DNA from 2 places in the Priestia sp. ST2 genome. Region 1 is predicted to be linked to the other one. Evidence: predicted binding sites of a transcription regulator. Region 1 holds the regulator's gene; the other holds the start of a gene.

What was found. The regulator Rex, encoded in region 1, represses fermentation and respiration genes when NADH is low (regulators of the CRP and FNR family bind a similar motif). The targets are predictions, from matches to a motif close to TTGTGAAATATTTCACAA.
Region 2: the regulator Rex is predicted to act here: its motif matches at 5,548-5,565, upstream of AC0KUU_RS10940 (cytochrome c oxidase subunit II).

What each region holds. Positions count from the first base shown of each region.
Region 1 is NZ_JBVVNT010000018.1:11,037-18,791, reverse strand. Features, by position in the region: gene tsaE (tRNA (adenosine(37)-N6)-threonylcarbamoyltransferase complex ATPase subunit type 1 TsaE) at 166-636, shown strand; gene tsaB (tRNA (adenosine(37)-N6)-threonylcarbamoyltransferase complex dimerization subunit type 1 TsaB) at 633-1,331, shown strand; gene rimI (ribosomal protein S18-alanine N-acetyltransferase) at 1,346-1,795, shown strand; gene tsaD (tRNA (adenosine(37)-N6)-threonylcarbamoyltransferase complex transferase subunit TsaD) at 1,792-2,808, shown strand; gene AC0KUU_RS29470 (ABC-F family ATP-binding cassette domain-containing protein) at 3,063-4,997, opposite strand; gene AC0KUU_RS29465 (redox-sensing transcriptional repressor Rex) at 5,456-6,094, shown strand; gene tatA (twin-arginine translocase TatA/TatE family subunit) at 6,148-6,333, shown strand; gene tatC (twin-arginine translocase subunit TatC) at 6,349-7,104, shown strand; gene AC0KUU_RS29450 (YdiK family protein) at 7,130-7,357, opposite strand; gene AC0KUU_RS29445 (CPBP family intramembrane glutamic endopeptidase) at 7,354-7,755, opposite strand, start outside.
Region 2 is NZ_JBVVNT010000002.1:884,396-892,150, forward strand. Features, by position in the region: gene AC0KUU_RS10915 (SDR family oxidoreductase) at 1-562, opposite strand, end outside; gene AC0KUU_RS10920 (universal stress protein) at 912-1,406, opposite strand; gene cyoD (cytochrome o ubiquinol oxidase subunit IV) at 1,554-1,850, opposite strand; gene cyoC (cytochrome o ubiquinol oxidase subunit III) at 1,851-2,450, opposite strand; gene qoxB (cytochrome aa3 quinol oxidase subunit I) at 2,452-4,419, opposite strand; gene AC0KUU_RS10940 (cytochrome c oxidase subunit II) at 4,421-5,359, opposite strand; gene AC0KUU_RS10945 (hypothetical protein) at 5,743-5,889, opposite strand; gene xylE (D-xylose transporter XylE) at 6,095-7,516, opposite strand.

The DNA.
Region 1 (7,755 bases):
TATAAAACTTTACCGTCCTTAGGAGCAATCCTAAGGAATTTTTTATATACAAAGAAATTTCCTTATAGAATTGCGATGTTAAAGATTGTTGGATTTCTTACTGGATATGTATAGTCCACAACGTTTACAATATATATATACAGATTGAAATGAGGTTCTGAATGAATGACAGAGATTAACGAATTTACGTTTATGTCTACGTCTCCTGATGAAACTAATCAGCTGGCTGCTCGTCTAGCAACTTTATTAGAAGCTGGTGACGTGCTGCTGCTTGAAGGCGATTTGGGAGCTGGAAAGACAACATTCACAAAAAGTTTAGCTAAAGGATTAGGAATTGAACGCAATGTGAATAGCCCGACATTTACGATCATTAAAGAATACAAAAGCGGTCGCCTTCCTCTTTATCATATGGATGTGTACCGTCTAGGGGATGAATTTGAAGACCTAGGGTTCGATGAGTATTTTGAAGGAGATGGCGTGACGGTCGTGGAGTGGGCTCATCTGATTGAAGAGCAGCTTCCTAATGAATATATTCAAATCAATATTTACCATGAAAACGAAACGACTCGTAAAATCCTTGTAAAAGCGATAGGCAGTCGGTACGTTGAAATATGTAAGGAGCTTTTTAAAAGATGAAAATGTTAGCCATTGATACATCCAATTTTGTCATGGGTGTTGCTGTCGTTGAAGAAAACAAAGTAATTGGAGAAATTATTACGAATCTAAAAAAGAATCACTCCGTTCGTGTGATGAACGCTGTGGAATCTTTGTTAAAGGATTGTGATATTGCGCCAAGCGAGCTAGACCGTATTGTAGTGGCACATGGTCCCGGATCTTATACAGGTGTACGAATTGGCGTTACCATTGCCAAGACACTTGCTTGGACTTTAAATATTCCTTTAATAGGTGTATCTAGCCTTGAAGCACTAGCAGCAAACGGTCGCTATTTTGATGGGTATATTGCTCCGTTATTTGATGCGCGCCGTCAACAGCTTTATACAGGACTATATGAATGGAATAATGAACGAGGTCTTCTAGAAGTTGAAAGTGATCGACTTGTTATTAATAAGGACTGGGCGGAACATTTAAAGTCATACAACAAACCCATTTTATTCATAGGCAATGATCTTCCCATGCATGAAGAGGCGTTAAAAGAAGTGCTGGGTAAACAAGCTGTATTTGCCCATGTTCAGCAGTTTAATCCAAGACCAAGTGAATTGGCTTTTTTAGGAATGAAGAAAGAGCCGCAGTCTGTGCATACTTTTGTTCCGAACTACATTCGTTTAGCTGAAGCCGAAGCTAACTGGCTTGCTTCACAGCAAAAAGGATAAAAGAAGGTATAAACATGAAACTAACAATTAAGTTTCGTTTAATGGAAGTTAAAGATATTGATCAAGTAGTGAAAATCGAAGAGAAGTCTTTTACGACACCTTGGAGTTCAGAAGCGTTTCAAAATGAGTTAACCAATAATCAATTTTCAACTTACATTGTGATGGAAGAAGGAGAAAATATTATTGGGTATTGCGGAACGTGGATTGTTATTGACGAAGCACATGTAACCAACATTGCCCTATTGCCAGACTACCGAGGTAAGGGACTCGGTGAATTGCTGCTGCGCAACGTGATGGACGTTCTTCGAAAACTAGGTGCTGTGTCAATGACATTAGAAGTTAGGGTATCTAATCATATTGCACAATCATTGTATCAAAAGCTAGGTTTTAAACCTGGAGGTATTCGTAAGAATTATTATTCTGATAACAATGAGGATGCATTAGTTATGTGGGTGAATTTATGAGTGAAAATCAATTAATTTTAGCATTAGAAACAAGCTGTGATGAGACAGCAGCGGCCGTGATTCGAAACGGTCATGAAATTGTAGCCAATGTGGTGGCATCACAAATAGAAAGCCATAAACGGTTTGGCGGTGTCGTACCGGAGATTGCATCTCGTCATCATGTGGAACAAATTACGGTAGTAGTTGAAGAAACTTTAAATCAAGCGAACTTGACGTTTGCAGATATTGATGCAATAGCTGTAACGGAAGGACCTGGGCTTGTGGGAGCACTTCTTATTGGCGTAAATGCAGCCAAAGCGCTAGCATTTGCACACCAAAAGCCATTAATTGGTGTTCATCATATTGCAGGACATATTTATGCAAATCAGCTAATCAAAAAATTAGAATTCCCGCTTTTATCGCTAGTTGTATCTGGAGGGCATACAGAGCTTGTATACATGGAAAGTCACGGTCAGTTTAAAGTGATTGGTGAAACGAGAGATGATGCGGCAGGAGAAGCCTACGATAAAGTAGCCCGCACGTTAAACCTTCCATATCCAGGCGGACCTCATATTGACCGCCTTGCACATGAAGGAGAGCCATTAATTGATTTGCCGCGTGCTTGGCTAGAAGAAGGATCCTATGATTTTAGTTTCAGTGGGTTAAAATCAGCAGTTATTAACACTGTCCACAACGCGAAGCAAAAAGGTGAAGAAATTCTTCCACAAACACTTGCTGCTAGCTTTCAAGCGAGTGTTATTGATGTGTTAGTAACTAAAACGGTTAAAGCTGCAAAGGAATATAAGGTTAAGCAAGTGTTAGTAGCAGGAGGAGTTGCTGCTAATAAAGGACTTAGAGCAGCGCTAGAAGAAGCATTTGCACCATTATCAAACATTGAGCTTATTATCCCGCCGCTATCTCTATGCACGGATAATGCCGCAATGATTGGAGCAGCGGCAAGTGTACGATTTGCTCAAGGAAAACGCTCAGATATGTCATTAAACGCAAACCCCGGTTTAGACTTGGAAGAGTAAGAGACGAATGAGATTTATTTCTCATTCGTCTTTTTTGTGGATAAAAATGATTTATCAACAATATTCAATAAATTTAGAATTGACTGTGGATAATTATGTGGAAAAGTCCGTGCACTCAGTACACGGACATGTTATCAACAAGTTTTAATTATGAAAATCAGACAGATATCCACTATTTATTCACAGAGTGGATAAAGCTTGTCCTAAAGCGCACGAACAAGTAAATAGGGTGAATAAATACGAAAAAATATAGGCTATTCTTCTAGAAGCAGCTGTAATTCTTCCCACTCTTCCATTAATGTGGATAACTGTGAAGAAATTTTTTCATTTTCACCGTTTAATCTTGATACTTCTTCGTGGTTTTGATAAATTTCAGGATTACAAAGAAGTTCTTCATTCTCCGCTTGTGCGGCTTCTAATTTGTTTACTTCAGTTTCAATTTCTTCAATTCGGCGCGTTCGCTGCCTCATCAATTTCTTTTGTTCTTTATCTTGTTTATAAGACTGTTTATCTACTTTTACCGTACGTTCTTCGTTGGCTTTTATATTTTCTAATTCTTTGATTTCCTCTATTTCTGCTTTCTTTTCTACATAATAGTCATAATCTCCAAGAAATTCTTCTACTCCTTCAGGAGATAGCTCTGCTATTTTGTTTGCAATACGATTAATAAAATAACGGTCATGTGAAACAAATAATAGAGTCCCTGGGTAATCAATTAACGCATTCTCGAGTACTTGTTTGCTATCTAAATCAAGATGGTTAGTAGGTTCATCCAAAATTAAGAAATTAGCTTTTTGAAGCATAAGCTTCGCAAGGGCCAAACGTGCTTTTTCACCACCGCTAAGCGTCGAAACGATTTTCAGTACATCATCACCTGAAAACAGAAAATTTCCAAGCGCTGTACGAATTTCTTTTTCAGGTTTGGATGGGTAGTCATCCCAAAGCTCATTTAAAACAGTTTTATTAGACGTTAAATTAGCTTGCTCTTGGTCGTAATAACCAACCATTACGTTTGAGCCAAAAGAAATGGTTCCAGTCTTGAAGCTTAGTTTATCCACAATACCTTTTAATAACGTAGATTTCCCAACTCCATTAGGGCCAACCAACGCAAGGCTTTCACCTTTTTTAATCCGAAGGTTTGCGTCTTGGACGACATATTTGTTTTCATCATATCCGATGGACACGTTTTCGAGATTTAAGACTTCATTTCCGCTTTGACGCTCAATTTCAAACGAAAAACTAGCTGATTTTTCGCCTTCGTTAGGTCGATTTATTAACTCCATTCGATCGAGCTGCTTACGTCTGCTTTGCGCACGTTTTGTAGTCGATGCGCGGGCGATGTTTCGCTGAATAAAATCATTCAGTTTTGCGACTTCATCTTGCTGCTTTTCGTACTGACGCAACTCTTTTTCATATCGCTCTGCTTTTTGTACAAGGTATTTAGAGTAGTTGCCCGTGTACTTGACCGTTGTTTTTTGTGTGACTTCATACACTTGATTTACGACCTTATCAAGGAAGTAACGATCGTGTGAAACAATTAAAATAGCTCCTTCATACCCTTGCAGAAACTGTTCCAGCCATGCTAAAGTTTCAATATCTAAGTGGTTGGTAGGCTCATCCAGAATAAGCAAGTCTGGCTTTGTTAAAAGCAGTTTTGCAAGAGCCAAGCGCGTTTTTTGTCCACCGCTCAAGGAGGAAATAGGGGTGCTATAGTCAAAGTTTGAGAAACGGAAACCGTGAAGAATAGATCGTGTATCCGCTTCATATTGATAGCCGCCTAAATCTTTGAACGTTACTTGAAGCTGATCGTACTCTTTGGTTAGTTTTTCGTATTGAACTGAATCATTAAAAATGTCTGGATCGCCCATCTTCGTTTCAAGCGTACGTAATTCTTTTTCCATCTTCTTTAACGGAGCAAAGACTGTCATCATTTCTTCCCATATGGAGAGTGTTGACTCAAGAACTGTATCTTGTCCCATATAATCAATGGAAACACCTTTAGGTTTAATAATTTCTCCGCTGTCATAAGAAAGCTGCTCAGCAATAATTTTTAATAAAGTTGATTTACCTGCACCGTTTCGTCCCACTAGGGCAATGCGGTCTTTTGATTGTACTTCTAACTTTATATTCGATAAAATGGGTTCTGCCCCATAGTATTTTGTAATACCGTTCAATTGTAGAATAATCATTTTTTCACCTCTAGTAGTATATCCATAGTGTATTTTAACATATTTTCAACTACAAGTTCTTCCTACAAGCGTTTGTAATTTTTAGAGGGACAAGAACAAATGATGAAGCGAATGTTTTGATTCATGAAATAAAATGATTTTACCTGCACATTTTATACAGGATACTATGTTAAAATAAGAGATAAGTGCATCTCTGAACTTATATATGATGGATGTAGAAAATCCGTCATGACTAACAAACGGATCCTTTGAAGGGCTAATTGCTTCGTTCTAGCTACCGACTTTAAGTATTCCTGGATAGACAAAAGGCGTCGGGGTGTGAAGCGGAGTATATATAAAACAAGAGAAAAGAGAGAGAATTGGAAGCGCTACCTCAAGGCGGTTGAGGCTTTGTGAAAGGTAATGCAATATGACTTGAAAATGTTAGTAATGACATACATGAACTGAGGGGGTACAACGTGAACACTGAACAATTAAAAATACCACAAGCAACGGCTAAACGATTGCCGCTTTATTATCGTTTTTTAAAAAACTTGCATGCTTCTGGTAAACAGCGTGTTTCGTCAGCGGAGTTAAGTGAGGCAGTGAAAGTTGATTCTGCTACTATTCGCCGGGATTTTTCTTACTTTGGAGCATTAGGGAAAAAGGGATACGGCTACAATGTGAATTATTTACTTACATTTTTCCGTAAAACGTTAGACCAAGATGAAGTAACGAAAGTAGCACTGATTGGCGTAGGGAATCTGGGAACGGCCTTTTTAAATTATAATTTTATTAAAAATAATAACACCAAAATTGAGTGCGCTTTTGATGTGATAGAAGATAAAGTCGGTACAAAAGTAGGCGACGTGCCGGTTTATCACCTTGACCAATTGGAAGATTATATGAGTGATGATATCTCAGTGGCGATTTTAACCGTTCCTGCCACTGTGGCTCAGCAAATTACCGATCGTTTAGTGAATTGCGGAATTAAAGGGATTCTAAACTTCACTCCTGCACGCTTAAACGTACCGGATGAGATTCGACTGCATCATATTGATCTGGCTGTAGAATTACAGTCGCTTGTCTACTTTTTGAAAAATTATCCTGTTGAATAAGATGGACTGTGTTACGATTTCCTTAAGTCTAAATTAATAAGGAGAGTGGGAATATGGGGATTGGAGCAGGCAGTTGGATTATTATTGCGATTGTAGCACTGCTTATTTTTGGACCGAAACGGTTACCGGAGCTAGGAAGATCAGTCGGGCAAACGCTTAGAGAGTTTAAGCATGCCGCTAGCGGTGCCTCAGAAGATCGTGAAAAAGATAAACAGCGTCAAGTAGATGACAAAGAGTAAAAGGGTGATCATAGTATGACCGAACAAGAAATGTCAATATATGATCATATAGGAGAGCTGCGAAAGCGCATTTTAATTGTTTTATTTTTCTTTGTCATTGCCACAATTGGCGGCTTTTTTATAGCGGATAAGGTTATTGTCTATTTACAGCATGCTGATGAGGCAAAAAATTTAACGATGAATGCATTTAGGCTAACAGATCCAGTTAAGATTTATATGCAGTTTGCTGTTATTATCGGCTGTGTACTTGCAGCTCCTGTTGCACTGTATCAACTTTGGGCATTTATTAGTCCTGGTTTATATGAAAAAGAGCGTAAGGTAACGCTTGGATATATTCCTGTTTCCATTTTTCTCTTTATCGGCGGTGTCTCTTTTTCTTATTTTGTGTTGTTTCCATTTGTCGTCGATTTTATGACGCGCGTTTCTGATGAGCTGAATGTAAACCAAGTGATTGGCATTAATGAATACTTTTCTTTTTTAATGCAGCTCACACTGCCTTTTGGCCTGTTGTTTCAGCTTCCTGTTGTCGTCATGTTTTTGACGCGATTAGGAATTATCACGCCTATGTTTTTATCTCAAATTCGAAAGTATGCCTATTTCGTACTGCTAGTTATTGCCGCACTTATTACACCACCAGAATTGCTCTCGCACATGATGGTGACAGTGCCGCTCTTAATTTTGTATGAAATCAGCATCATTATTTCCCGCATTTCGTATCGCAAAGTGTTAAAGGCAAGGGCAGAGCAAGAAAGAGAAGATGTTAGTATGTAAAAAAACCACTGAAACAGTGGTTTTTTTATTTAGATGAATCATCTTGATTTTTATATTGCTGCTGCAACTTTTTAATTTTATAGTGCAAGATAAAAATGCGCACCGCAAATCTGAAATCGAACGCGGCTACGAGTGCAAATAAGATCGTGGGGAAATTCCACACGGTTTCCTGAGCATTTTGAATAGCCAGGTAGGTGAATAAAACCCCCATAATAATATAAATAAACCCTCGTGTTAAAGGGATATTCTTCATAAAAACATGCCTCCAAAAATAAACTGCATTTGTTCTGCTTGCTTTTGCATTTCTATAATTTTATCTGCAAAAATAGTTTGAGATAAAATAACGACTGTATTCATCAACACGTGAGCAATAATGGGTACAATAATTAGTTTTGTTCTTGCATAAAGGAATGCAAATACAAATCCCATGGCTGTATACACGAGCAAATGTTTAAAATCCCAGTGTACGGCAGCAAAAATAAGGGAACTAATAAATGCAGAGACAAAGAAATTATATCGTTTGTGAAGAGAGCCGAAAATAATCTTTCGAAAAATAATCTCTTCTAGAATTGGTCCAATAACAGACGTAACGACAATTAGGAACGGCGTTGCTTTAACAAGATTAACAATATTTTGTGTGTTTTCAGATAC
Region 2 (7,755 bases), on a different contig from region 1:
GTACAGAACTTGTTGTAATAATAGAAGCACCTGCCGGTAAATAAGGCAGCGCTGCTTTTACGGTCCAATATAAAGAGAATACATTTACTTCAAAGGTTTTGCGCAGTTGGTCCGTTTCTAAATCAGCAATATCTTCTACTGCCTGCTGTTTGCCAGCTACGAGCGCTAGAACATCTAAACCATCTAATTCTTTATAAGCTTTTTCTACTAGCTCTTTGCAAAAAGCTTCTTCGCCTACATCACCAGGTATGAGAACGGCTTTTCTTCCTTCTGCTTCAATAAGCTTTTGTACTTCTTCTGCATCTGCTTGCTCTTGTGGCAAGTAATTAAGCGCAACGTCTGCACCTTCTCTTGCGTAAGCAATCGCTGCTGCCCGGCCAATACCTGAATCTCCGCCCGTCACAAGAGCTTTTCTGCCTTTTAATTTACCTGCACCTATGTAACTGTTTTCCCCGCAGTCCGGGATGACGTTCATTTCTTTTTGTACACCGGGCGGTTCTTGATACTGTTTTGGATAGTCTTCATGGAAATATTGAGTTAATGGATTATTTAGTTTTGACATATTCGTCACTCCTTTATGAATGAATCCTTAACCAACTAAGGAAAAGTTTTCTATATACTTGTTCTTCCCGTCCTCTTCTTTAGTAAACATGCTTGATGTGCTCTATTATCCTCACTTTTCTTTCATTACCTTTCCCCTTCAATCAACAGCTAAAAACAGCTGCATACCTGAAATCTACGTTTACCATCACAATAAAAAAATCCGAACGAGTCGAATTCTTTATTAAGAATCTCGATTCCTCGTTCAGATCTTCTTTTAACTAAGATACAATTATCCCCCCCTCTTTAAATAAATGGTGAGAGCTTTGTATTTTACTGTGAACAATAAGCGTTCTTTTTCTTCTGTTCTGCTACTCTGTTAGTTCCACTTGTAAAGGCTTTGATTCTTCTTCGGCTTCTTTAGGAGTGCGAACAATTAACACATCACATTTGGCATAGCGTAAAATATGCTGAGATACGCTTCCGATTAAAATGCGCTCTACGGCGTTTAGCCCCGTCGCACCGCATATAATTAAATCAACGTGCTTATCGGGAGCAATTTTTTTAGATATTTTTGTTTTAGGAGAACCGTGTTCAATTAATGTCTCGACTTTCGTTACTCCAGCCTTAAGAGCTAGGTTACTATAGTTGGTCAAAAGTTCTTCAGCAAATTTCTCTGCATCTTGAAAGCGTGTATCTGTATAGAATGCATAAGGTGATGGACTTAACGCCTGTATGTCGATAACGTGACAAACTATTAAATGAGCGTTATTTTTTTTCGCACTGTTAACTGCTTTTTTGAATGCCCACTCTGCTTCTACAGAACCGTCTACTGCTACGAGGATGTTACGATAAGCCATATTCATCATAATCTCTCCTTTGTCTTTCGTTTATAAAGAACTTTCCTTGCTACACTTTTATTTTACTTCTTGCGCAAACGAAAGTATGTGATTTTTATCACAATATATAGAAATTAATAAAAATGGAGCCGTGTGTAGTGCACGGCTCCATTTTTATTGAACTTGAGAGTTAAAAGTCATTATCCAAATCGATCCTGCTACAATCGTAATAACAAAAACGATTCCAAGTATTAAAGCCATCACATTATAGCGGGGCTTCTCTCCGTCTTTGATATGCATGAAGAAAAACAGTTGAATGAAAAATTGAAGCACGGCCATTCCTAGAATGCTAGCTAGTAATATATTTTTAGAAAATACATGGTTTAATACCAGCATCAGAGGAATAACGGTTAAAATAATCGAGAAAATAAATCCTATTGTATAAGCTTTTAACGATCCATGGTTCTCCATCTACATCACCCCCATTAAATACACAACCGTGTAAAGGAAGATCCAGACAGCATCAAGAAAATGCCAGTATAAGCTGATAATCGTCACTTTTCGCTTTGTTACAGAGGTAATTCCATATCGTTTTAATTGGATTGTAATTGAAATCATCCAAATGATGCCGACAGAAACGTGCAGCCCGTGCGTACTAACTAGCGTATAGAAAGCTGTAAAAAATGCGCTGGTGGAAATGGTTGCTCCTTCATGAACCATTGTTTGAAATTCATGAATTTCAAGGCCCACAAAGCACATACCTAAGAGCAGAGTTACGATTAGCCAGCCAATTAAAGGTTTTATTTTTCCCTTGTGCATGCTCAGCACAGCTAATCCGCTCGTAAAGCTGCTCGTTAATAAGATAAACGTTTCAGAAACAAATCCTGGAACTTCAAAAAATTCCTTTCCTGTAAGGCCTCCCGCAGTATGATTAACAAGAACGGCATACGTAGCAAATAATGCTCCAAATAGGATGCAGTCCGTTACGAGGAAAAGCCAAAAACCCATAACTTTGATTCCTTCATCATGTTCATCATGATGTTCTTCGTGGTGCGCTGTCGCATAAGCCATGTCAGCCAACCCTCCCTACTGAATCTTCTGTATGTCGAATTTCATCCACCGGAATATAATAGTCCGAGTTGTATTGAAAAGAACGAACTAGTAAACAAGCTCCGACTCCTGTCAAACCGAATATCGCCATCCACACCCAGTGGAACGTTAAGCCAAAACCAGCAATGAACCAGAAAACCGACATGATAAATGGAATACCTGAATTCTTAGGCATATGAATCGGAGAGAAAGCAGCTGTTTCCTTCGCTTTTTTCTTTTTTCTTTCTTCTTTTATTGTCCACCACGCATCTTGCCCCGTTACTGTTGGAATCACTGCAAAATTGTAGTGCGGCGGCGGTGAAGGGATGGACCATTCTAATGTACGTCCATTCCAAGGATCCCCTGTTACATCTTGTTCGCCGTACTTAATGCCATGAAGAATCTGCCATGCTTGAAAGATAAACCCTATGCCCATAAAGAAAGCTCCGACTGTAGAGATAACGTTCAGTGGTCCCCATCCCATGTCAAAGTCGTACGTATAAATACGGCGTGTCATTCCCATAAACCCTAATGCGTATTGAGGCATGAAGCATACATAAAAACCAATATTCCATGTCCAAAACGCCCATTTACCAAGACGGTCATTTAATTTAAAGCCAAACATTTTTGGCCACCAATAGTACAAACCTGCAAAAAAGCCGAATACAACGCCTCCAATTAACACTTGGTGAAAGTGTGCAACTAAAAAGTAGCTATTATGATACTGATAGTCTGCGGGAGCTGCTGAAAGCATAACACCCGTTGCTCCTCCCACAACAAAACACGGGATAAAAGCAATTGTCCATAGCATTGGCTGCGTCATTTGAATACGGCCGCGGAACATCGTAAATAACCAGTTGAACACTTTAACACCCGTTGGAATTCCGATAGCCATCGTCGTAATAGCAAAAAACACATTCACATTAGCACCTGCACCCATCGTAAAGAAATGATGTACCCATGTGAAATACGATAGAACGCTAATAATCATCATTGAAAAAACCATAGACTTATAGCCAAATATCTTCTTTTGAGAAAACGTTGCAACGATTTCAGAAAAAATGCCGAATGCAGGAAGTACAACGATATACACTTCAGGATGTCCCCACATCCAAATTAAGTTAATGTACATCATCGGATTTCCTCCGCCGGTCATAGTAAATAAGTGTCCGTCAAAGAAGCGGTCAATAAACAATAAAGCAAGCGTTACGGTTAATACAGGAAACGCGAAAATGATAATAATACAGCTTGCTAGAACGGACCACGTGAATAGGGGCATATGCATAAGTTTCATGCCCGGTGCACGCATTTTTAAAATAGTCATAATAAAATTAATTCCAGAAGCCAAGCTGCCAATACCTGATATTTGAATGCCCCAAATATAAAAATCTTGACCTGGTCCAGGACTGAACTGCATGCCAGAAAGCGGAGGATAACTCAACCATCCTGCATCTGGCGAGCCGCCGATTACAAACGACAAATTGAAAAGCATGGCGCCAAAGAAAAATAGCCAAAAGCTTACCGCGTTTAAAAAAGGATAGGCGACATCCCTTGCTCCAATTTGAAGAGGTACAACAATGTTAAAGAACGCAAACATAAGCGGCATTGCCATAAATAGAATCATAATGGTTCCGTGCGTAGTAAAAATTTCGTTGTAATGATTAGAATCTAGAAAATGCCACTGAGGGAATGCTAGTTGCATACGCATTAATAATGCATCTACTCCGCCTCGAAACAGCATTAATAATGAAGAAAGCATATACATAATACCAATTTTTTTATGATCCACCGTTGTGAGCCACTCACGCCATAGCCACTTCCATTTTTTAAGATACGTAAGAACAAAAATAATACCGGCTAATGTTAATAAAATGGCGACATCTGCTCCATAAATCATCGGTTCTCCTGTCACAAAAAAATGAGATGAAAAATCTTTTAATTTTTCTAACAACTTATTTTCCTCCTTCCTGGTGCTCATGCTGTGCATGTACTTGTTCTTCAGAAGCCACATTCATAGTCTTCATGTCTTCATTTTTCATATGGTGATGCTGACTATAATATTGACCACCGTTTTTAATGACAATTTCTTGGAATAAGCCTTTAGGAATGGTAGAATACGATTTTTCTAGAGAAAGACCTTGTTGGGCAAGATTGCTATAATCAGCTTTTGTTAAAGCTGGTGATGTTTCTTTCACTTGCTTTACCCATTGATTAAATTCTTTTGTCGATGTAGATTTAACTTTAAAGTTCATATGAGCGAACCCTTCACCCGTAAAATTAGCACCCGAACCAAAATATTCTCCCTTGTGATCAGCTTGCAGCCAAAGCCCCATTGCCATTCCCGGCATGGTATATAATTGTCCTCCCAGCTCCGGTACCCAAAAAGAATTCATAGGGGCATCTGACGTTAGCACGAATTGAACGGGCACATCTTTTGGAATGTTGACATAGTTCACTGTCGCAATATTTTGATCCGGATATTGAAATAACCATTTCCAGTCAAGGGATGTTACTTCAATTGTTAGTGGCTTTACATCTTTTTTCGGCGGATCTACTAAGTCATACGTCGTCTTGGCCGTAGCGAAACCTAAAATACCAATAATAATAATGGGGATGCTCCACCAAATAAATTCAAGACGCTTACTATCGTCCCAGTCTGGCCGATACGAAGCCTTATTTCCAGGCTTATCACGGTAGCGTAAAACGATATACACAAGCAGACCTAAAACAGGAATAACAACAATTGTGCATAAAATTATGGAAAAAATAATTAACTGGTATTCTTTTTGAGCCACCGCCCCCTGCGGATTTAAAATCAAATAACGACTATCACAGCCTGCTAAAAAAATTGTGATGAATACGGAGAGAATGATTAACTTGCCAATATGCATTGATTTTTGCTTTCTCACCTAAGCTCAGGCTCCCTTCTTCTAAATCTCTGTACATAATAATGGTATATAAACGTGGATATTAGAGATGCATCTCAACAGATCAAAAGGCTAATAACCTCCTAACATATTGAAGTTTGTCATGACATATTGCTTACTCCTAAAAAATTATCATGTTGTATCATTAAAAGGTGTGATATTCATCACACTTGAAGCGCTTTTTATCTAGTTTAAATGGCTTTACCATAAATTCGTCACATATTTGGGTAATTGTGGGGAATAAAAGGTGCCTTGTGACTATCCTAATAAAAGAAAAAAACTCTTCCAGTTTTTATTAACTGAAAGAGTTTTTTATAAGTACTAGATGAAGTATTGAGCTTTAACACTTACTGATTTGCTTGTTTGACCTGCTGAAACATCCAATCAATCATTTTCCGATTCTGATACGCGGGAACCCAGGAAGCATGATCATACTTTAATTCTTTAGGATATTCCGTATATAGCGGATACCCCCAGATTTTTTGTAAATTCATTGCACCGTTATTTATATTTACGATGAAACACTCCTCATAAAGAAAACTATATTTCTATTTTCAAAGAGACTTATCACTATAGCAATATTTTTTAAAAAAGCTATCCACTTTCTTCATAAAGCTTACATATTAAAAACACCTAAAGATAGTTTAGGTGTTTTTGAAATTTTTATATTCATCTATTCTCTAAGTAAAAGCTCAATGGTTATATGGCCTTCTTACTCTTTGAAGCCCCTACTTTTTTTCTCCACATATTTTCCATTTGTTCGAGAGTTTTACCTTTTGTTTCAGGAACAAATTTCCAGACAAACAAAGCAGAAAGTATACTCATTAAACCGTAAAAACCATATGTTAATCCTCCGCTATATTCCATCATCACGGGATATGTAGAGGAAATAAAATAGTTAGCCGCCCACTGAGCAGCTACGGCAATAGCTACAGCACGACCTCTAATTTTATTAGGAAAAATCTCTGAAATGAGCACCCAACAAATTGGTCCCCATGACATCATAAAGGAAGCTGTATAAATAATGATAAATACAAGCGTCCCTATACCAATGATGTTTGAAAAAGCCATGCTTGCTACACCGAACATTCCAATGGCCATTCCGATAGACCCTGTTATTAATAAAGGTTTTCTTCCCAAACGATCAACCGTCAAAATTGCAATTACTGTAAAAATAACGTTTACTAATCCCATAATAATAGTTTGCAGCATAGAAGAACCTTTAGCTGCTCCCATGCTTTCAAAAATACGCGGAGCATAATATAGAGCTACATTGATTCCTACAAACTGTTGAAATACAGAAAGCAGTATACCTACAACGATAACTAATTTTCCATATGCCAATAATTTTTCAGACGAAACATTGGTAGAAATTGTTTGTTTAATATCTTCTAAAATTGATTTCGCTTCTGAAGATCCATTAATTTTAGTTAGTATGGCTAAAGCTTTTTGATCTTGATTCTGTATAGCTAAGTAGCGAGGCGTTTCAGGAACTAAAAACAAGAGTGCTGCAAAGAGTAAAGCTGGAATGGCTCCTGAAGCAAACATGTATCTCCAACCTACATCATTAATCCATTCTAAGGTTTCCCCATTTGCAATACCCCAATTCACGAAGTAAACGACTAACATTCCAAAAATAATCATAAATTGATTGAACGATACCAATCTGCCGCGAATATCTGCCGGTGCAATTTCTCCTATATAGATGGGACAAATGGCTGATGCTAAGCCAACACCAATCCCACCTATAATGCGGTAGAAGTTAAAAGCAAGTAACAAAGAGAGTGTCGGTTCCCCTTTTGTGAAAAATAAAAACTCAGGATAAGAAGCGCCTAACGCTGAGACTATAAAAAGAATAGCTGCTAGTATAAGTGATTGTTTGCGTCCTAGTTTCGTCGCAAAATAACCAGATACCAATCCTCCAATAATACATCCTATTAAAGCACTTGATACAGTAACACCATGTGCTAAAGATCCTAACCCTAAGCTGTCAATAAGATACACCTTTAATGATTCTTCAGCTCCAGATATTACAGCTGTATCATATCCAAACAGTAACCCTCCGATAGCGGCAACTAAGGTAATAGAAAAAATATATAATGAGTTTCGATTTTGTTTCATGCGTTGTTAAAAGCAGTTAGTTAAAAGTAACAGTAGAAGTTCTATTTCTAACTGAGTTCGCACTTATTTGAATACGCTTTCAAATTCTTGGAACACAAAAGAAATTTTCGTCGTCTATTCGACTAACTGCTCTTATCCTCCCCTCCAATGTACGTATTTTTCTAGTGAATCAAATCTTACTACAGCATTTTCTATACTTCCTTTTGTGTTAGGTATATCGATATACAACCATAATCAAT